2 regions of the Nonlabens sp. YIK11 genome follow, and region 1 is predicted to be linked to the other one. Evidence: riboswitches for the same ligand, from Rfam matches in the RefSeq annotation. Region 1 holds a riboswitch; the other holds the start of a gene.
What was found. A riboswitch is a leader RNA that binds a small molecule or an ion and turns the genes downstream of it on or off. The one in region 1 is predicted to bind S-adenosylmethionine.

Region 1 (11,426 bases):
TTTCCTTCGTACCTGTCATCGTTCAAGGCAAAATTCTCATTAATAGATCCGTCCTTTTTGAAACGCCAGTCTCTAAAAGCATTCTCACCAAATCCTTCACGATGGGTCGCTTTCAAAAAACGAGCAGGAATGATCTGGTCAGTATCAATATTTTCAATCTTAAGGGGTATCGCTCGAGAGGTAAGTGTTGCAAATTTCTCCATTAGTTCATCATCTTTGTAAAGTCCACAATCTTTCCTTCTACAGCCGTAGCAGCAGCTAACAATGGGCTAGCTAGAATCGTTCTACTACCTTGGCCTTGTCTTCCCTCAAAATTTCTATTGGAAGTACTTACACAATATTCACCTTGAGGTATTTTGTCATCATTCATGGCAAGGCAAGCGCTACAACCTGGCTGGCGCAGTTCAAAGCCTGCAGCATCAAAAATATCTTTCAAGCCTTCTTCTATGATCTGGGACTCGACCTGTTTGCTTCCAGGGACCAACCAAGCTGTTACATTGCTGGCTTTTTGTTTTCCCTTGATAAAACTTGCGGCTACCCTAAAGTCTTCTATTCTTGAATTGGTACAGCTACCTATAAAAACATAGTTAATGGGCTTATTGATCAAAGACTCTCCTTTTTTGAAATCCATATACTCAAGGGATTTTTCAAAAGAAGTATCATCCGTATCTGGAATAGTTTCAGTGACCTTGATTCCCATTCCTGGATTGGTCCCATAGGTCAACATGGGTTCTATGTCTGCCGCATCAAAGAAATATTCTTTATGAAAAACAGCATCATCATCAGTGGGAAGTGTTTTCCAATAAGCTACCTTTTTATCAAACTCTTCTCCTTGTGGTGCAAACTTTCTTCCTTTCACGTACTCAAAAGTCGTCTGGTCTGGAGCAATCATGCCACCACGAGCACCCATTTCTATACTCATGTTACAAACGGTCATGCGACCTTCCATGGACATATTTTTAAACACATCACCGGCATATTCACAGAAGTATCCGGTTCCTGCATTGGTGCCCAATTTTGAGATGATATAGAGAATAACATCCTTAGGCAAAACTCCTTTTTTAAGCTCACCGTTCACCGTAACGCGCAGGCTTTTTGGCTTGGTCAATAACAAACATTGACTGGCAAAAACTTGTGCTACCTGACTGGTTCCAATCCCAAAAGCTATACTGCCAAAAGCACCATGAGTTGAGGTATGAGAATCACCGCAAACGATCGTCATTCCTGGCTGGGTAATTCCCAATTCTGGAGCCATAACATGAACGATTCCATTGTATTTATGGCCTAGTTCGTAAAGAGTGATATTGTTTTTTGCACAATTCTCTGTCAATTGTCTCAACTGGTTCCTGGATAGTTCATCCTTAACCGGTAAATGTTGGTTTTGGGTTGGTGTATTATGATCTGCCGTGGCGACGATTTGATTAGGTCTCGCTACAGGAATATTACGGGCTTCCAATTCATTGAAAGCTTGCGGACTGGTCACCTCGTGAATCAAGTGTTTGTCAATGTATAAAATCTGTGGTCCATTCTCGATGGCGTCCACCACATGGGCGTCCCAGACTTTATCAAATAATGTTTTTTTCATGAATGGTTTTATTCGTTTTCTGCCATCCTACCTATTCGGCAGGCAAGCGGGAAAGTGATAAATAGATCTATATCAATACTTAATAGATATCATTATGCAGAAATAATCTCTCTGTACAAGTGACTCTTCTCAATGATTTGATGGATGTCATCGTCCTTGATTTCTTTCTTACGATCTGCAAACTCCAAAAACTTGGAGTACACCACATCCAGCTGCAGTTTTGTAAGTTCATAACCCACAATCTTAGCGCGGTAGGCTAGGGCAGCTCGTCCAGAGCGTGCGGTGAGTACTATGGCAGATTCAGTTACACCTACATCCTTAGGATCGATGATCTCATAGGTTGCGCGATTTTTAATCACGCCATCCTGATGTATTCCTGAACTGTGTGCAAAAGCATTGGCACCTACGATGGCTTTATTGGGTTGTGTGTAAATGCCCATGCTATCACTGACTAACTGGCTAATTCCAAACAGTTGTCGTGTGTCGATATTCGTATCTAGGTCTAGGTATGGATGCTGTTTGAGCACCATAACGACTTCTTCCAGCGCTGTGTTTCCAGCACGTTCGCCTATACCATTAATGGTGCACTCAATCTGTCTGGCACCGTTTATCACACCTTCAATAGAGTTTGCCGTGGCAAGTCCCAAGTCGTTGTGACAGTGAACGGAAAGGATGGCTTTGTCAATACCTTTGACGTTTTCCTTTAGATATTTGATCTTGGCTCCATACTCACTAGGCAAGCAATATCCAGTCGTGTCTGGAATGTTCAGCACCGTTGCACCAGCCTTGATGGCGGCCTCGCAAACTCTGGCGAGATAATCATTATCGGTTCTTCCGGCATCTTCTGCATAGAATTCCACGTCTTCCACAAATGATTTGGCATAGCTTACGGCCTTAAAGGCGCGCTCAATAATCTGCTCTCTGGAAGCCTTGAACTTGTGTTTGATATGGGAATCTGACGTTCCAATTCCTGTATGTATCCTGGGTTTTACGGCATGCTTCAAAGCATCTGCTGCGACTTTGATGTCGTTTTCTACCGCTCGGGTAAGTCCGCAAACGGTAGCATTTTGAACCATTTTTGAAATCTCAACGACAGACTGGAAATCACCAGGACTTGATACCGGGAAACCAGCCTCGATCACGTCAACACCTAGACCGTCCAGTCGTTGTGCGATGCGTACTTTCTGGTCAGTATTGAGCTTGCAACCGGGAACTTGCTCGCCGTCTCTTAAAGTCGTATCAAAGATTTGAACGTTGTTTTTTGACATTTGGGCTACTTAAATATTACTATTGTTACACTAATGTATCTTTAGTGTTTCGCTTTCGCGAAAGCGAAACAACCCAACCTACGATGTTCAAACCACATCTAGGATGTCTAAATATCTGAAATACTGTAAGTTGAAATAGTAATTAATTGATGACAAAGGACCAAAAAGACCCTTTATTTGTACTGATTAAGTCTTTGACTAAGTCAGAAAAACGCCAATTCAAGCTCTATGTAGGTAGATTGGGCGTCAATGCAGATTCAAAATTTTTGAATCTTTTCAACGTTTTGGACAAGGCAAATACGTACAATGAAAAGCTGATTTTAAGCTCTACCGACATCAATAAGAGGCAACTGGCAAATGTAAAGGCACACCTTTACAAACAAGTACTCATAAGCCTCAAGCTCAATCCAGCGCACCAAAACATACGATCACAAATAAGGGAACAGCTTGATTTTGCCTCTATACTTTATCACAAGGGCTTGTATAATCAAGGATTGAAAATTCTGGATAAAGCCAAGGAACTCGCCATTAATAACGAGGAAAAAAACCTGGCCTATGAAATCGTCGAGTTAGAAAAGGTGATTGAATCACAGTATATCACTAGAAGCATCAGTAATCGCGCAGACCAGCTTTCCATACAGGCTAAAGAGTTGAGCGCTGCCAATGTCCTTACCAGTAAATTGTCCAACCTCTCACTACAGCTTTATGGACTGTTACTCAAAACAGGTTATGTCAAAGACGAGGAAGAAAGCCAGCAAATCACAGAATACTTCAATGCAAGATTGCCCAAGTACGACATCGCAGATTTAGGTTTTAGAGAAAAGCTTTGGTTGTACAAGGCCTATTTATGGTACGGTTTCCTGATGCAGGATTTTTTGAGTTGCTATAAGTATGCGACAAAATGGGTCGAGCTGTTCTATGAACATCCCAATATGATTCAGCTGAATCCTGTGTTTTTTCTAAAAGGAAACAATTATTTACTGGAGGCACTTTTCTTTTTGAGAAGAAAGGAAAAATTTGATAAAAGGCTAGCTATACTTGAAGAAACCGTCAACGATGGCAATTTCCCGGACAATGAAAATGTGGCCGCGCTCTCGTTCTTATACCTCAACTTGAATAAGGTAAATGCCTATTTTATTGACGGTAGCTTTAGTGATGGACTATTCTTGATTCCTAAGATTGAAAAGGAATTAAAATCTTTCAAAAGCAAGATTGATGAACACCATCAAATGGTTTTCTATTACAAGTTTGCCAGTATGCATTTTGGTGCTGGGAACAATCTTGAAACCATATATTACCTTGAAAAAATCATCAATAATAAGTCATTGACCATGCGGGAAGACTTGCTGTGTTTTTCCAGAATCTTGAGTGTCATTGCACATTATGAAGCTGGAAAAGACGAACACCTCGAGGCAGATTTGAGGGAAACCTACAAGTTCCTGATCAAGATGAACGACTTGCATGAGGTGCAAAAAGAGCTCATGAGATTTATACGGGATTTGGGCAATATTTACCCACAAGATTTGAAATCTGCGTTTAAAAAGCTGTTGGAAAAACTCAAAATTTATGAAGATCACCCGTTTGAGCGCCGCGCTTTTTTATATCTCGATATTATTTCCTGGCTGGAAAGTAAAATCTCAAATACCACTGTAGGTCAGGTAATTAGGAATAAATACGAGGCTTAAAAAAGCTGAATTTTGACACGGCAGATCAAGTTTTTTCAGAAATTTTCTGTGAAAAATTTGTTTTCCCCATTTTATTTATTGAATCTTTACATTCACGTTCATAACCATACTGAAATTATCAAGAAAGGACGAGGGAACAGACCCATCGACTCCTTAGCAACCCTTCATTTATGTGATCCATAAGTGATGAAGGTGCTAATTTCTGCTCGCATCTCGCGAGACAAGATGATACACATGTAAGTAGGTTACACTACCACAAGTTTCTTTTTTGATTTTTCCGCTTTGTGCAAACAAAGAGGCAAATCTGTATTTCTATTGGTTCTGGACATTAATCTAATTTCTAATTTAAAAAAGAAACAAAATGTCAGATCAAAAATTTTCAACCCAAGCATTACACACCGGTCACGATGTAACAAAGAATGGAGGTACACGAGCAGTGCCATTGTATCAATCCACTGCCTATGTATTCAACAACAGCGACCACGCTGCAAACCTGTTTTCATTGTCAGAACCAGGCTGGATCTACACCAGGCTCAATAACCCAACCGTTGATGTGCTGGAACAACGCCTCGCTGCACTGGAAGGTGGCATCGCGGCAGTAGCTACAGCTTCTGGAACCGCAGCTATTTCAACTACCTTATTAACACTGCTTAGAGCTGGTGATCACATCGTTGCTAGTAACTCATTATATGGTGGTACCTACAATTTGCTTTCGGTTACCTTACCGCGCCTGGGAATCACAACTACATTTGTGAATCCTAATGATGACGACGCTTTCGCGAAAGCGAGACAAGAAAACACACGCGCCATTTTTGTAGAATCTCTAGGAAACCCTAAACTGGATGTACTCGATCTTAAAAAAATAAGCGCTCAGGCCAAGGATGCCAAAGTCCCATTAATCGTGGACAACACTGTCGCAACGCCTTATTTGTTGAATCCTATTGAGCATGGTGCTAATATCGTTATTCACTCTTTGACAAAATACATCAATGGTAACGGTACCGCTCTAGGTGGTATCATCATTGATGCAGGAACCTTTGACTGGACTAACGGTAAGTTCCCAGAATTTACAGAGCCGTCTGCCGGTTATCATGGGCTCGTTTATAGCGAGGCCCTAGAAGCTGCGGCGTTTATCGCCAAGGTAAGAATAGAAGGCCTGCGTGATCTAGGTGGCGCTATCTCACCATTCAACGCATGGCAAATCATCCAAGGATTGGAAACCTTGCAACTGCGTATCAAACAACATAGTAAAAGTGCGCTGGAACTGGCAACTTGGCTTAAAGAGCAAGACGATGTGGCTTGGGTAAATTATCCAGGACTCGAGTCCAGCGATTACTACGATCTTGCTCAAGAATACTTGCCAAAAGGTCAAAGCGGTATCGTCACATTTGGTGTTAAAGGTGGCTATGAAAGTGCCAAAAAAGTGGTGGATAGCGCCAAGGTATTCTCGTTGCTAGCTAATATAGGCGATACAAAATCTCTCATCATTCACCCAGCAAGTACTACGCACCAGCAACTTAAAGATGAAGATCAATTGAGCACTGGTGTGACTAAGGACTTGATCAGATTGTCTGTAGGACTTGAAGATCTTGAAGATTTGAAGTCTGATTTGCTTAACGCTTTCAAGAGCATCAAATCCACGGTGACGGCCTAAATGTCAAAAAAGCTGCAATACATATCTATTCCAGACCTAAAGCTTAGATCAGGTAAAGTCCAGGATATTAGTGTTTCGTACCAGGTTTTTGGGCGTGAGTTGCATACCGCGCCCATTATTCTGGTCAATCACGCCTTGACGGGAAACTCCGGTATTCATCTATGGTGGGAACCTCTTGTGGGCGCTGGAAAGACGCTAGACACGGACCGTTTCACATTACTGGCTTTTGATATTCCTGGTAATGGTTATGATGGTGATGTGGATCGATTGATCTATAACTATCAAGAATGGTGTCTGGCAGATGTAGGTCTCGCTTTCGCGAAAGCGATACAAAGCTTAAACATCCATACCATCGACATAGGTATAGGTGGCAGCATAGGCGGCGCGTTATTGTGGGAAATGATCGCCATAGAACCAAAGCTATTTAGAACCATCATACCTATTGCCGCAGACTGGAAGGCAACGGACTGGCTCGTGGCTTGTTGCCACGTACAGGACTCCATTCTCAATACATCCAGTGCACCGCTGGAAGTCGCCAGACAGCACGCGATGACTTTTTATAGGTCGCCACAAGGATTGACCAGTAAATTTCACCGTAAAAAAGTGGCAGGCTCATTTGCAGTGAACAACTGGTTGGATTATCATGGAAAAGCCTTGGATCAAAGATTTAGCTTACCCGCATATCGATTATTGAATCACCTGCTAGCCAGTACAGATGCTGCTGCTCGCTATGATAATTCCATTGAAGAAATGATAGGGCGATCCACCACATCCATTGAATTGATTGCCGTAGACAGCGATGGGTTTTTTGTAGCACAGGAAGATCGCGACACGTTTGCATTACTCAAGGAGTCTCACGAAATAAGATACCATGAGATTCAAAGCTTGCACGGTCACGATGCCTTTTTAATGGAACATGACCAGGTCAAATCTATAGTTTCCGAAATCCTGAGGCACCATTTAAAGGAAGTCGATGCCAGTTAGGGCATGATCGCCATTGGGAAACCAATAAAAAAAATCAACATGAAAACAATACACCTCTATATTTTCGGCTTAGGAAATGTGGGCAGTAAGCTCATACAACAAGTTCTTGAAAGCCATGAATTTTTTAAAAAACAACAGCACTTGGAATTGCGCATTGTAGGTCTGGCCAACTCTCGCAGGGTTTACACTACATCAAGAGGAATTACCGCAGATTGGAAAAATGAATTTGCAAAGCATTCTCAGGTTAGGGAAGAGAAAAGCTTCTACGAATTTTCTGAAGACTATCAGGTTCCTAAAATAGCTATAGACGCTACTGCCAGTAAAGAACTTTCTAAATTTTATCCAGAGATTGCTGGACAAGGATTTCACATAGTTACTGCAAATAAGATTGCTAATACCTTATCGCAGGATTTTTATGATCAATTACGTGTGGTATTGAACAGTCAAAACCTAAAATTTGAGTATGAAACCAATGTAGGTGCAGGGTTACCTATCGTTCAAACGGTCAGAGATTTGTATCACAGTGGTGAGCAGATCTTTGCTATCAATGGTGTTTTTTCAGGTTCGTTGGGATATATTTTCAATAGGTATTCACAAGAAGATGTACCATTTTCCCAAGTGGTAAAGGATGCGCTTCAAAATGGCTATACAGAACCTGATCCCAGAGAAGACTTGTCGGGTAATGACGTGGCGCGTAAACTTTTGGTCCTCGCCCGTGAAGCCGGATTAAAACTCGAGTTTGAAGACATTGATGTAGAAAATCTAGTAGTACCGCAGCTACAGACCTATTCTCTAAATCAGTTTTTAACAGAGCTGTCATCGCTGGACGAACAGATGCAGCAGCGCAAAAATGACCTTAAACCTAATGAGGTGTTGCGACACTTGGGGCAGCTGGATGTAAGAAACCAGACCTTGACGGTATCCCTTCAAGCCGTTTCCAAAGATTCGCCTGCAGGACAATTACAAGGTAGCGATGGTTTTTTTGAGATCTATTCTGAAAGCTACGCCAAGGAGCCGCTAGTCATCAAAGGCGCTGGTGCTGGTCGCGAAGTGACCGCACGTGGTTTGTTGTCTGATATCATTAAGATAGGTAGATCCTTGAAGCAACAGCCAGTTCCACAATTTTGTGTGAACTAGTTGTTAGCGCTCAATAGTAAATGTAAATGTGGTCGAAACTCCCAATTCGGATTTTGCTGTAATGCTGCCGCCTAGGCTTTCAACCAATTGCTTAACGGTAGATAATCCTATGCCGTGGCCTTGATTGCCATCGCGGTCATATTCTCCTACGGTATTGAATAGTTCAAAGATGTAGGATATTTTATCTTGCGGAATCCCTATACCGTTATCGATAATCCTAAACTCATAATGGCTCGAGTGAATATCAGCCTCTAGGTTTATGATAGTTTCTTCCTTGTCGTTGTATTTGATACTATTGCTTATCAAATTGAGGAAGATTTGTTCCAGCGCTACTTGATTGCAGTAAATCGTGTGATTTACTTCAGGTAAGTTGATTTCACAGTGATGTTTGATATTGATCAATTCCACGATGTCTTCCAGCACGTCGTTTAAATTGAAGGTGGTGCGATCTTCAATATCATGTGACGAGCTCTCGTAATGCGAAAGAATATTTGTGATATAATCACTTAATGACAACGATGATTTTTTGAGGTATCCTAAATACTGTCTTCCATCATCGTCAATTAAAGCACTGTATTTCTTATTTAATATGTCTGAAGTTACAATCAGATTAGCTAGCGGCATTTTCATATCATGAGAAACCGTAGCGGCAAAGTCCTTTAAAAGCGTGTTATGCTTTTGAAGATGTTTCTGTGAAATTTCCAGTGCTTGATTGGCCACATGTAATTTAAAAAGCTGCTCTACCTGTCGGGCGAGGTTTTTCAAAGCTTTACGTTGGCTGCTGGTAAGTTCTTTGGGTTCATCATGTAGAACACATAAGGTTCCTATGGCATAGCCATCAACACTTAATATGGGAACACCTGCATAAAAGATCGTTGGAGTTTCAGGATGAGTGACTAACGGGTTTCCTATAAATCGTTCGTCCTTGGTGGTATCCGGGATTTCCAGAATCTCATCTGGCCGGTTGATCGTATGGGAGCAAAAGCTAATATCTCTATCTGTTTCACATACATTGATGCCCACTTTGGACTTGAACCACTGTCGATCCTCGTCGATAAGAGATATTACGGCATTCTTGGTGCCGCAAACAAAAGCCGCTAGTTCTGTAATGTTATCGTATTGATCCTCAGATATAGTATCTAGGATCTTAAGACGTCGCAACGAGTTGAGGCGTTCTTTTTCATTAGCAGGTTTTGAGGCTATAATCATAAATAATCATTATCAAACGATGCTGATCATAATGACCATGTTATCTGAAATGCGCTACAAATTTAGATATTATTTCCAAGTAGGAAAATGCGGTAATTTCCTACAAATATACGATTCAAATATACTATCTATAATGAGTTGTAAATCCATTAGTTTTACGGGATGCTTTCCAGAAAGACAAAATATGGAATTAAGGCCTTATCGTTTTTGGCCAGGAATTCAAGTCAGACCACTTTTGCGATCGCTACTATCGCACAGGCAGAAAATATACCGCATAAATTTCTTGAAGCGATTCTTTTAGAACTTCGTAAAAATTCCATCCTGGGCAGTCGTAAGGGAAAAGGTGGTGGCTATTATTTGCTGCAGCCACCAGCACAGATCAGGATGTCCACGGTACACCGTATTCTTGAAGGACCCATTGCGATGTTACCTTGTGTAAGCCTCAATTATTATGAAAAATGTGAGGACTGTCCTGACGAGGACGCGTGTACCGTCAATCGATTAATGCTCAAGGTGCGTGACAATACCTTAGAAATACTTGAAAACCAAACTCTCGCCGACTTGATCGGTAATTAAACTGATTGCTCCACGATCTCAAACTATCATTATTACCCTAGTAACTATATAGGGTTTAAACATTATGTTGTTTATTTGTAGCTCAAATCGGTTTATGATTTTAGATCAGTTTTTATACACCTCGCGCAAGCAAGAACAAATACAGGATGTTAGTGCAGCTATGTCGCAGGATTCTACCATGCGCAGCGTGATCAAATCCATCACCTGGCGTGTTGTTGGGACGATGGATACCATATTGATTTCATGGATCTTGACAGGTCAGGTGCGCACGGCTTTTGCCATCGGTGGTGTAGAATTGATCACTAAAATGGTGCTGTATGTCGCTCACGAGCGCGTATGGAACCGCATAAAATTTGGCAGACGACCATGATAGATCAAAGCAATTATCAAGAATATAATTCCGCTTTCGCGAAAGCGGAACCCAGCGAAATCATTGCAACTATATTAAAACAGGCGCATAAACCAGTAGTTACTACCAACTTTAGACCCTACGAGGTTGCGATATTGCACGCCGTGTCAAACGTAGATGCTACTGTACCGGTCATCTGGTGCGATACAGGATACAATACGCCACAAACCTACAGACATGCTATTTATGTGATCGATACTTTAAAACTGGATGTGACCACCTTTGTACCAAAACAAACCGTCGCGTATAGAAATGAAGTGATGGGCTTGCCTACCGTAGATGATCCAAAACATGCAGAGTTCACCCAGCAAGTCAAACTAGAACCATTCCAGCGAGCTATGGAACAGTTTCGGCCGGATGTCTGGTTTACCAACCTGCGCGCGGGACAGACCAGTTTTAGGGACTCCATAGATGTACTGTCCTATAGCAAGGACGGCATATTGAAGGTAGCACCATTTTATCACTACAGTGATGCGCAGCTGGACGATTACTTGCAACAATACCAATTACAGAATGAGCACAGATATTTTGACCCTACAAAAGTCGAAGCGAACCGTGAATGCGGTCTCCATGCCTAAAGTTTTACCACTTAATGCACTAGAGGCAGAGGCGATTTATATCATACGCGAGGTCGTCGCGCAGTTTGAGAAACCGGTGCTATTGTTTTCTGGCGGTAAGGACAGTATCACACTGTTGCATCTTGCCAGAAAGGCCTTTTTTCCGGCTAGGATTCCGTTTCCATTATTGCATGTAGATACTGGTCACAACTTTCCCGAAACCATTGACTTTAGAGATGAATTGGTGGCCAAATATGATTTAGATCTGATCGTGGCTCATGTGCAGGACAATATCGATGCAGGAATCGTCAAGGAAGAAACCGGTCGTTATTCCAGTCGCAATCAACTGCAGACACAAACGT
Region 2 (11,426 bases), 2.1 Mb from region 1:
TGTTTCTTCAATCATGACGTCCACCTGCGATACGGCATCCGTACTACATGGAGACGTAGCCGCAACAGTGTACGTATAAATTCCAGCTGTATCCACGGCAGGGTCAAAAATATTTCCGCCGTTTGCCAATTGTGGAGACCAAACGCCATTGGTGTCCGGCGTGCCACCTAGGCTAGCAGTCAAATCAAATGGTGCATCAATTTTACAAATCATGATGGTGGAACTCGTGCCCGCATCTGGAGCAGCGGTTACAGTAACTTCAACTGTAGCACTGGATGTGTTACAACCATTCATTACGGTATAGGTATAGGTGCCAGCTGGATCAACGGCTGGATCAAAAACACCGGTGTTACTGGTTAAGGCAGGTGACCAAGTTCCGCCAGCATCTGCTGCGCCCAATAGACTAAATAAATCTACTGAGGCATTATCAGAACAAAAATCAATGCTGGTACTCGTTCCTGCACTAACTGGATTTTGAACCGTTACTGTTGTGAGTGTGGAACTATTACCACATGGTGCTGTACCGGTAATGGTGTACTCAAAAGTGTAGGTTCCAGGAGCGACGGCGCTAGCGTCAAAAGTAGAGCCAGTTAAAGCTCCAGATCCATCCGTGTCCACCCAAGTTCCTCCAGCATCCTGAGTGCCATCCAATGCTGTAAATAGATCTACAGCGCTATTATCGCTACAAACCGTGATAGGTGCAGCAACTCCTGCATTGGGAGTTTGATTGATGGTAACGGTCACTGCAGTAGAAACAGATGATTCACAGTTGGTTACTGAATCTGTCTGAGTAGCGTAGTAGTCTTCACCATCCTGTAAAGCATCTGTTGAAGCAACCAAATTGGTCAATTCGGCATCGCTATACCATTGAATAATAGTACCTGTGGCGCTGAGATCCGATACGGTGGCTTGATCACAAAACTCCTGTGTAGCTGGAGCCACAGGCGCTGCGATATCATTTATGGTGACCGTAATGGTTTCAGAATCGTCAACACAACTTCCTATACCTGTAACCGTGTAGGTAAAATTATAGGAACCTTGTGATAAGGCGCTCAAGTCAAGGATATTGTTAGTTAAGGCACCAGTGGCATCATCATCATTCCAGGTACCATTGGTATCATTACCTGCTAACTGATTGAAGAGATCCAACTGTTGACCAGCGGTAACATCTTCCAAACAAATCTCAAAGTCAGTTCCTGTACCAGCCTCTGGCGGATCAGTAACCGTAACGGTAACTGTGGATGTTGCCGTACAACTAGCATCAGTAATGGTATAAGTAAAACTATAGGAACCTACCGCTAATAGTGTCAAGTCTACGTTATCGCCATTAAGTGCTCCAGTCGCATCATCGTCTGACCAATCGCCACCTGCATCTTCACCAGTTAGTTGATTGAATAAATCAAGCGGAGAGACTGCAGCTGCGTCTGTTTCACAAACTTCAAATGGAGTAGGAGTTCCTGCTTCAGGCAGCTCTGTGATGATCACGGTGACTGTTACATCGTCATCCGTACAGTTACCTATGGCTGGTACGGTATAGGTAAAGTCAAAACTACCAGTTCCCAGAGTGGTTAAATCAATGGGGTTGGTTACTGCCGTACCACTTGAATTGGATCCTGCAAACCAAGTACCATTCGTGTCTTGCGTGCCATCCAATAATGAGAACAGATCAAACGGCGAACTTCCTGCAGCCGCGTCTTCACAAACCTCAAATGGAGTTCCTATATAGTTACCAGATTCTGGTGCTGGTTGGATAACGATGCTAATCGACTCACTATCGGTACAAGAACCATTGTCGATGGTATAGGTAAACACGTAAGGGCTTCCTTCCACAGCAAAGCCAGTGATGTCGATACTGTTGGCTACCGTTGTGTTTGACGCATCAGTCCAGGTGCCATTGTTGTTATCTTGAGAACCATCTAAAGCATCAAATAAATTAAAAGGAGAATTCTGGTCGATCTCGTTCTCACAAATTTCTGCAGGGACAGCAGTTCCTGCATTGGGATCTTCCAAAATAATTACCTGTACCGTCGTGTTATCTTCAGGGCAAGGATTTGGATCCAAATTCTGACTGTACGTAAAATTATAGGAACCAACTGCCAAGGTTGTAAAATCAAAAGTAGAGGAGACCGTTGGATCAGAGCTGGTCGTTCCTTGGGTCCATCTACCACCTGCATCTTCATCATCAATCAATTGGAATAAATCATAGGCCGTCGGCGCCTGTGACTCACAAAAAGTCAACGGACTCAAGCCAGAAGCAACACCAGAAGATAAAATTTCATTAACGACAATGGTAATAGTCGCTGTTTGATCTGGACATGGATCAGTACCAGGAACCGTGTACACATAGTTATAGGATCCAGGTGTCAATGCACTAATATTAGTGGTTCCCGTATTACCATTAGTAATGGTTGTAGGGCCTTCCCAAGTACCTGTGGTATCTGGATTCCCTGTCAATAACGGAAAAAGATCAAAATCATCTTGAGGTAGGTTATCGATACAGTATTGCTGGGTCGTTCCTACACCTGGAACAGGTGGCTCTGCAATGCGAACGGTAACTGCCACAGCTTCACTCTCACAAAAGAAATTGTCTGCTTGTACGTAGTAGGTTTCTCCATCAATCAACAAAGTAGTAGGAGACAAGGATGGTGGTATTGGACTGTTATCACTATCCACCTCACTATACCAGTTGAAGTTATTGGTCGTTCCTGGATCAAGGTCTGCTACAGTAGGTGCAGTATCAGAACAAAAATCTTGAGTGGTTGGTGGACTAGGAGCAGCTGGTGAATCAAAGACGGCGATACTACCAGATTCTATCTGACTTCTACAGCCTGCGTTGTCCACAAATACGATAAAGTAATTTGCATTTCTTGGTAAGGCCTCTGCTGGCTGGCGTTGATCTGTTAGTGCAAAATCTGAATAGATTTCTACGGATCCTCCAGTAGGGACATTAGGAGCAAGCGCCTGATTGATATAGGATTGAATAGTGGGATTCTCGTTATCACAAAAAATGGCTTCTAGACTTTGGCCGCTGGGATCTACCGTAAAATCTACGACCAGCTCATCACGAGTACCACAATTTCCTGTGGTGTCACCCGCATAATAAGTGCCTTGTCGCACGAGTTGGGATGGTGGTATGGGCGATCCACCAGTAGGATTAGCATACCACCTTATAGGATTGGCGCCAGGATTGGCAAATGCATTTAAGTCTTGAAAAGTCAGTCCAAAGGCATCACAAATCACTTGAGGTGAAGCGGTCACCGTTGGACACTGTGCCTGTGCGTGTAGCATGGGCAGGAACAGCAGCAGGAACAACAGCCATGGTGTTGGCAGTAAGTTACTTACGTAGTTTTTTTTCATAAAATAGCTTCCTATATAAATTAATTACAAATTGATCAAGGGGAATTGGTGTGATATGGGTTGATTGGTTTAAGAGGCTAATATAGAAGAACCGCGGTTATAGACCACTTTAATCTGATAAATATTACGATTGTCGTTAAATTTTATCGACGAACGGTTAAAAATCTTAAAAAGTCTTAATACTAATTCGAGATATGTACCTAGTAGATAGGTAAAAGATAGTTACGCTTTCGCGAAAGCGAACTCCATATCCATAACACTACAAAAAATGAAGTTTTGATGGTTTTTCCATGTTCCGAGTAAATGTTTTAAAAAGGGTAGAAGGTCTTTATCTGAAAATACACGCGAAAGGTTGTCTGAAGCTTATGGCTTTTTTAATAGGATTTTACCAAGAAGCTTGGCATTATTATGGTAGCTTAACTTTCAAATATCTTTGTTATGAAAATGTATCGTCCTATATATAGTAAATGTGTGTTGTTACTTATCGCAATTTTAAGCATTACTGCCTGCAGCGTTCAAAAAACGGGAAGCCCAGCAGAATTTGAGGCGTTGACCAATAAAGTGGTTAATGGTGATACGTTGCGCATTGAGATGGATGCGGCTTATCCCTTGAATACGTATGCATCCCAACAAGTGATTCAACAATTGATGCGTAATACGGGAAACACAGCTAACAGGATAGATCTTAGCGGTGATTCTTATTTTCTAGAAATTCATCCAGATATGGTGAAAGCCAGTTTACCGTTTTTTGGAGAGCGTCGTCAAGGTGCTGGTTATAACAATCCGCAAGACAGTGGTATCAATTTTGAACAGGCGCCTGAAGATTATCTCTACACGGCAGATAATGAGGCATACAAATACGAGATTGAATTTGATGCCAATGACAAAACCGAAAATTATGATGTGGACGTCGTTGTATTTGCTAATGGTAAAGCAACAGTTTACGTAAGAAGTACCACCAGAACGGTCATGCAATATCAAGGAAGAGTGGTACCAACCAACGATTCTAAGAAGTAATCAAAACGAGAACAAGTCTACTTAGTTCTCAAATATTCTATTTGACATAATATACATTATGGTTCAAATATCGAATTCTTTTTAATCTTCACAAATCGAATAAAACAAACTTCCCGGATTCATAACTATAGTATTTACAGGCATCATCTTAGGCCTAATTCTAATAAATGGTACTAAATCTTGATCTGTAGGATTCTCAGCATACGGGAACTGTTCATTATTTGAATCCAGAACTTCTGGAAATATCTCATTCTTGAAATACTGTTCAAAGAATTCGAGATCTTCTGCATTGATGTCTTTATACTCGGATCGCTTTGGAATGCCACCTTGATCTTCCATAAATAATTGACCTTCCATGAACCTTGCTTGAAAGGTTCCACCTTGAGAATAGCCTTTTGGTAAACCTGTGAGCAATAACTCATTATACGTAGCGTTTGGTTTAAAACTAAAGATATAGTTCTTAGAGTTTGTGATTTCGCTCTCGACATATGTTCTCAAATCCTGCTGATAGATTTCTATTTGCTCAATGGCATTGCGTTGCGAGTAGATATAAGGATACGTAAAGCAATTGGCGGCTTCATTAAATATAGCCGTAAAGGCATCATTTTCAGAACCATTGAAACGTATCGCAAAACCTCTATTGGCGTCAAGCCCAACACGAACTTTAACCGAATCCTGAATACTCGAATTATAGCGAGCGTACAATACCACTTTAGGTTCCTTATGATAGGTGAATAGATAATGGTCTCCTACTTTTTGCCAAGTTCCTTTGAGCACACCTCCAAAAAATGCGATAGCAAAATGATGATCTGGTGAGATAATCATATCAGAACCTCCATGTGGATCATTACTTGAAATATGATACGCTCCAGAAATGTCCTCAACAGAATGCTGTGCAACACCTAAGGCCATCCCACTAAAAACAAATAGTATTGACAAAACCTTTTTCATTGGGATCCCATTTTTCCAAAATAAAGATAATCTAATCTGCCGCTATAAAAATCTACTACGGTGACCACTACTCTACTATTCATACGATCACTGTTATTTCTTACCAGAGGCGTCATTGTACTAGATTACCAAGCAAGGTCTGCTCCTCATAATTCTTAACATATTATAAGGTTCTCAAAGCTTCATTTTAAAATGTTATGGTTTAGTTTTGCCGCCGCAAATAATTATCAAGAATCTCATTAGGGAGATAGCAACCTGCAATAACGAGCAAGGTGCTAAATGGATAAGCCAAGTTTTTGGAAAAAATGTTAACTCATACTTCTATTGCTGGTCGCTGTTTCCCTTATCTCAAATCAAGATATGGATCATAAAACCGTGATTACCCCTAAATTTTCAGCGCTTATACCGCTTTTTGTCTTCGTCTTTACTTTTCTAGGCGTTGGTATTATTCAAAATGACTTTTACGCATTACCAGCACCTATAGCTGTTATTGCGGGAATTATCGTGGCGTTCCTGATGTTCAGACAGACCATCGAATCCAAAATCCAAACTCTTTTAAAAGGTTGTGGTGACGATAAGATCTTGACCATGTGTTTGATTTATCTCTTGGCCGGTGCTTTTGCTGCCATCACTAACGCAACTGGTAGCGTGGATGCTATTGTCAATTTGGGCCTGGACTTTATTGCCGTGCAATATATCTACGTGGGCATCTTTGTTATCGCTGCATTTTTATCGGTTTCTACAGGAACTTCTGTAGGTGCGATCGTCGCGCTGGCGCCTATTGTGGTAGGCTTTGCCGATAAAAGCAGCGCAGACCTCGCCATTTTGTGCGGCGCCTTGCTGGGCGGTAGTATGTTTGGTGATAATCTCTCGGTCATATCAGATACCACGATCGCTGCGACCCAATCTTTGGGTTGTAAGATGAGTGATAAATTCAAGGAGAATATTAAGATCGCTCTTCCAGCTGCATTGGTCACCATTGCCATTTTGATATTTCAAGGGTTGGATCTAGAGTCTGGCAATGCAGAGACGATCGTTTATGATTATTCGGTGATTAAAATTTTGCCGTACCTTCTTGTAATTGGGCTTTCTGTATTGGGCGTTAATGTGTTTATCACACTGCTTTTGGGATGCATCAGTGCTGCCCTATTGGGGATTGCCTATGGTGATTTCACCATATTGGAATCTACCAAAATCGCCTATGAAGGCTTTACCAGTATGACCGAAATCTTCTTACTTTCCTTACTTACCGGTGGTCTAGCTGCACTCGTGGCGAGAAATGGTGGAATTGATTTTATTCTGATCAAAATAAAAAAGCTGATCTCCAGCAAGAAATCGGCGCAATTGGGAATTGCTTCACTGGTCAGCACCGTGAATCTAGCCATTGCAAACAATACAGTTTCCATCATCATCACAGGTCCCATTGCCAAAACCATTAATGATGAGTACCATCTGGATAACAAGAAAACCGCATCCATTCTGGATATTTTTGCCTGTATTTTTCAGGGATTGTTGCCCTATGGTGCACAGGTGTTGATGATCTTGAGTTTGTCTAACGAACTAATCAATTATCTGGATTTGGTTTCTAATACGTGGTACCTCTTGTTACTGTTGATTACGACCATAGCATTCATTGTTTTCAATACACCTAAAACGGTAAGAGTTCCATAAATTAGAACACATGGCGAATTGGGAACCTTTGCTTCCACTCTAGTTGCAAATTCAATAACCTGAGTGCTGTCAGCCTATTCGATTAAAATTTATGATTCCAAAACTTCATTACATATCAAACGCCAAAACGCCGCAACTTCATCTGGACAACATTCAGAAAGCCTGCAGTGCTGGAATCGAATTGGTACAATTGGACATGAAGCACATCAAGAAACCAGCGCTTTTACAGTTGGCTAAAGATGTACAGGCCATCACGTCACATTTCCAGACCAGACTCATCATCACGAGCCATTACAAGATTGCCGAAACTATTAAAGCAGACGGCGTATTCCTGGAAAAAACTGATGCTTCTCCTACTCTAGTGAGAGAACATTTGTTCCCATGGCAAAGCATTGGTGCTAGCGCGCACACCTTGCAGGATGGTGAGAACTTGATTAAAAAAGAAGTGGATTATATCGCCTTAGGACCATTTCAAACGGCTAAGGAAGATAAAACGAATGCCTTAGGGATCAATGGTTATACCGCTATTGCGGAAGCTTTACTAACCGAAACACCATTACTAGGTTTTGGCAACATTACTACAAACGATGTCAAGAACATCTTGGACACTGGTATCTCTGGAATCATCGTATCTCAAGAAATCAATGCCGATTTCAATTTGATCAAAACCTATCATCAGTTGCTTAATGCCTCTTCTACGCAAGAGATGAGGCATAGTTTCTAGGCTGCTTATCCTGCGAATTGCGAATAATTGTAATGCAGTTATGGTTTAATTCTCTTCCGCGAAAGCGATAAAAAACTATCCAGCTTCTAAATGACTCACCCTAAAATGACTACGAATTGTAGCGAGTCATTGTGAATATCTATCCTCAAATTTGCCGGTTCCCGCTGGTATGACGCTCTATATTTGCCGTCCCAAAAAAGAATCCTATGAGCGCCACATGGTACGAGTGCAAAGTGAAGTATAGAAAATTTAATGAAGCCACGGCCAGTCATAAAATGAAAACAGAGCCTTTTCTGGTAGATGCGATATCCTACACAGAAGCCGAAAGCAGAATCACCGAAGAAATGGCGGCTTATTTGAGTGACAACGAGGAGATCAAAATCACCAACATCAAAGTGGCTAATTATGCCGAGATCCATCCATTCGAAAACTCAGACCGCTGGTTCAAATCAAAGATTTCACTCATCGCTGTAGATGAAGAAAGTGGCAAGGAGCGTAAAACCAACATCTACTTCCTTGTACAAGCCAACGACGTGAAAGAAGCGTATGAAAATACCGTAAGCGCCATGGCAGATACAATGGGAGAATATACGATTACAGCCGTTGCAGAATCACCTATTATGGATGTGTTCCCATATTTCACCGGTGAGGAAGATGATGTAGAACGTTTGAAAAACTTCACGGCTCTTAAAGACTCAATATCGGTTTCTCATGAAACCGATGAAGTACTGGAAATGGAAGATTCCCTGATCGCTGTTGAGGATTAGGATTTCTCAAAAACCATACAATGCTGCCATGGCAAGTTGTCGATGTTCTTGACCAGCTTAAAACCTGCGGCTTCCATTTCTTTGATGGATTGCGCCTCGGTCATTTTATGAATGGTTTTGATGGGAATGGATCGATCTTCACCACGATATTCAATCAAATAGACCTTGGCGTTGGGTCGCAAGGACTTTTTGATGGACAACATCATCTCTAATGGATAATTAAACTCGTGGTACACGTCCACCATCAAGACTTTGTCGATGGTGTTTTCGGGTAGGTTAACGCTTTGCTCGTCGCCTTTAATCAGGTTCACGTTATCCATGCCGTTATTTTGCAGTTGCCTGCGCATCTCTGCAAGCATTTCTTCTTGAATGTCGACCGCATATACTTCACCTTCGTGAGCTATAGGTGCTATTTTAAAAACGTGGTATCCAGATCCAGCGCCTATGTCAGCAATCACATCGTCACTTTGGATATCCATATTTTCCAGTAGTTTGGAAACATTTTCTTCCTTCTCACGCTCGGGACGGTTCAGCCATTCCATGCCTTGAAATCCCATGACATGAGCGATCTCGCGACCTAGATACCACTTCCCTATTCCATTGTAATCACCAGATTTATAGGTATAGATCTCAGTGGTTTTTTCTGTTGGTTCGTCTTTCTTTTGACCTTGACAACTCGCAAAACTCATACAGAGCGCCAGCGTGATCACTGGAATCGCATAGTGATGGATGCGACGGTAAAAAATGCTTTTGGAGTCCATGATGCTAGGTTGAAAATTTGTGGTTCGATCCATTTCTGGAATTTTAGGCCTCGTCCTTGTTGGCCAAAAAGTAGGTCAAAGCTCCTACGACCAGTGCCAGTCCAGCGCCTAGATATAAGATCTCGACACCACTGTTATAGACCACCACACGTCCCGTAAAAGAGATCGTCATGATAAAAATCACCATCTTGATCATCAACGCCTTTAATCCATCCAGGTCCTCAATGACCAGCCACGATGGCAAATTGGGAATCTTACACACGTACAATTCAAATAAAGCCGTCCCAACAGATAACAAAATCACGCCCAGCAGCACAAGATCTAGTGCCTTCAAACAATTCTTGATCACTTCGTCCTCTTCACTATACCCCAAAACTATCTTTGAGAGCGTGCTATAAATCTCTTTAAATGCATAAAATTCCACGCCTATCGCCAGCGCGATAATGGCGATCACTGCCAGGGCAGCTACGATTTTTAGGAGGAAGCCTAGAGATTTTGTCATTTTGGTAGTTTTTGATACGGTGAGAAAAGATAATGAAAATGTGGTCTAGTTCGCTTTCGCGAAAGCGAAATAAACATTCACTCATCTACTATTTTCAAACTTCATAACTGATACTCAATGAGGTGCATCATGCTGCTTTGCGCAGCACTTCTAACGGCGAACTGCTCAATACACTGCGAATGTTGCTCAATCCTATGATTAAAACCAATATCGAAATTGCCGGTAAAAACACTATAAACGGCACTGCTGACGGTACAAAAGGCTCTTTGAATATGAGCAGCGCGAGCAGCAAACTGCTCACTAAAGCCAGTATGATACCTACCAAACTACCCAAAATTCCCAGAAACAGATATTCCAAGGCGGTGATCTTAAGGATTTGACGATTTTTGGCACCTAAAGTGCGTAGCAGTACACTTTCCTTGATGCGCTGATATTTGCTGGTTCTTACAGATCCTATCAACACAATGATTCCCGTAAGAATGCTGAAGAACGCCATGAAGTTGATGATCCATGAGACTTTGTCCAGTATATCTTCTACCACGTTAAAAACCTGTCGCAAATCGATGATGGAGATATTAGGGAACTTTCTCACCAGATCCCGCTGGAATCCTGCCGATTGCTCCTCGGTTGGTGCGTAGGTCGTTAGCACATTAAACTGCGGTGCATTTTCTAAAATTCCGCTAGGGAAAACGATGGAAAAATTGATCTGTAGATTGGCCCAATCCACCTGGCGTATGCTGCCCACCACAGTTTCCATAAGAACACCTTGTACGTTTAAGGTAATGCGGTCGCCTACCGTAACGTTGGCATCTTGGGCTAGGTTATCTGAAATGGAAATCTGCACCAGTTCGCCTGTTTTTTGTGAAGGTGTCCAGCTGCCTGCAATGATCTTTTCTGACGGTATCAAGCTATCGCGATAGGTGGTTCTAAACTCATGATTGAGGATCCAGCCGCGTATTTGTCGTGTGGTATCGACACGCAGTTCGCTTACCAATTGATCCTTGATCTTATGCATGCGCATCGTGACTAACGGAATATTGTCAATCACGGGTAATTGATTCTCTTCAAAAGTAGCCACCACAGCATCCAGTTGATCGGGCTGTACGTCCAGTGCTATGATATTGGCTCTTTCAGAGGCCTGTCCTATTTCGGTTTTTCCCAGTAAAATGTCTTTGGTAAAGTATAAAGTGCTTACCAGAAAGGTTCCCAAACCTATGGCAACGAGTAACACGACGGTTTGGTTATTGGGTCTGAAAAGGTTGAGCAAGCTTTGTCGGGTCGTGAATCCAGCGCGTTTAGGAAAATTCCTTTTGATCAAGCGCATCGCACCTATCGCAATACCAGCTAAAATAGCAAAGGTCACCAGTACACCAGCCACAAACGCTAGCGCAAACAACGCATCTTTCAATAGCCACCAGGAGAAAAGATACAGGGACAAAACGATCAACCCTATCACAATAATTCGAGCCGTATTAGATCTGGCAGATGAAGAATTGGTTACTCTTAAGACTTCCAATGGAGAAACATACCAGGTGCGCATTAAGGGCAGCAAGGCAAACAGCACAGACATGAAAAGACCCAACAACACACCCATGATTAAGGGTTGTGTGTTAATGGTAATCTCTAACTCAAAAGGTAAAAATTCCCGTAATATGTAGGGAAATACCGCTTGAAGA

Region 2: linked by a shared signal. The riboswitch ahead of AAU57_RS09965 (Na+/H+ antiporter NhaC family protein) and the one ahead of AAU57_RS00525 (O-acetylhomoserine aminocarboxypropyltransferase/cysteine synthase family protein) in region 1 are both predicted to bind S-adenosylmethionine.

Annotation. Positions count from the first base shown of each region.
Region 1 is NZ_LBMJ01000001.1:113,604-125,029, reverse strand. Features, by position in the region: gene leuD (3-isopropylmalate dehydratase small subunit) at 1-203, opposite strand, end outside; gene leuC (3-isopropylmalate dehydratase large subunit) at 203-1,585, opposite strand; gene AAU57_RS00535 (2-isopropylmalate synthase) at 1,678-2,853, opposite strand; gene AAU57_RS00530 (hypothetical protein) at 3,003-4,538, shown strand; SAM riboswitch class I at 4,651-4,770, shown strand; gene AAU57_RS00525 (O-acetylhomoserine aminocarboxypropyltransferase/cysteine synthase family protein) at 4,900-6,192, shown strand; gene AAU57_RS00520 (alpha/beta fold hydrolase) at 6,193-7,176, shown strand; gene AAU57_RS00515 (aspartate kinase) at 7,216-8,313, shown strand; gene AAU57_RS00510 (sensor histidine kinase) at 8,317-9,522, opposite strand; gene AAU57_RS00505 (RrF2 family transcriptional regulator) at 9,685-10,098, shown strand; gene AAU57_RS00500 (DUF2061 domain-containing protein) at 10,193-10,468, shown strand; gene AAU57_RS00495 (phosphoadenosine phosphosulfate reductase family protein) at 10,465-11,085, shown strand; gene cysD (sulfate adenylyltransferase subunit CysD) at 11,078-11,426, shown strand, end outside.
Region 2 is NZ_LBMJ01000001.1:2,218,367-2,229,792, forward strand. Features, by position in the region: gene AAU57_RS09950 (gliding motility-associated C-terminal domain-containing protein) at 1-3,357, opposite strand, end outside; gene AAU57_RS09955 (DUF4251 domain-containing protein) at 3,796-4,374, shown strand; gene AAU57_RS09960 (hypothetical protein) at 4,456-5,325, opposite strand; SAM-I-IV-variant riboswitch at 5,545-5,641, shown strand; gene AAU57_RS09965 (Na+/H+ antiporter NhaC family protein) at 5,686-6,996, shown strand; gene AAU57_RS09970 (thiamine phosphate synthase) at 7,088-7,720, shown strand; gene AAU57_RS09975 (DUF4494 domain-containing protein) at 7,927-8,487, shown strand; gene AAU57_RS09980 (class I SAM-dependent methyltransferase) at 8,484-9,281, opposite strand; gene AAU57_RS09985 (YqhA family protein) at 9,292-9,750, opposite strand; gene AAU57_RS09990 (ABC transporter permease) at 9,878-11,426, opposite strand, start outside.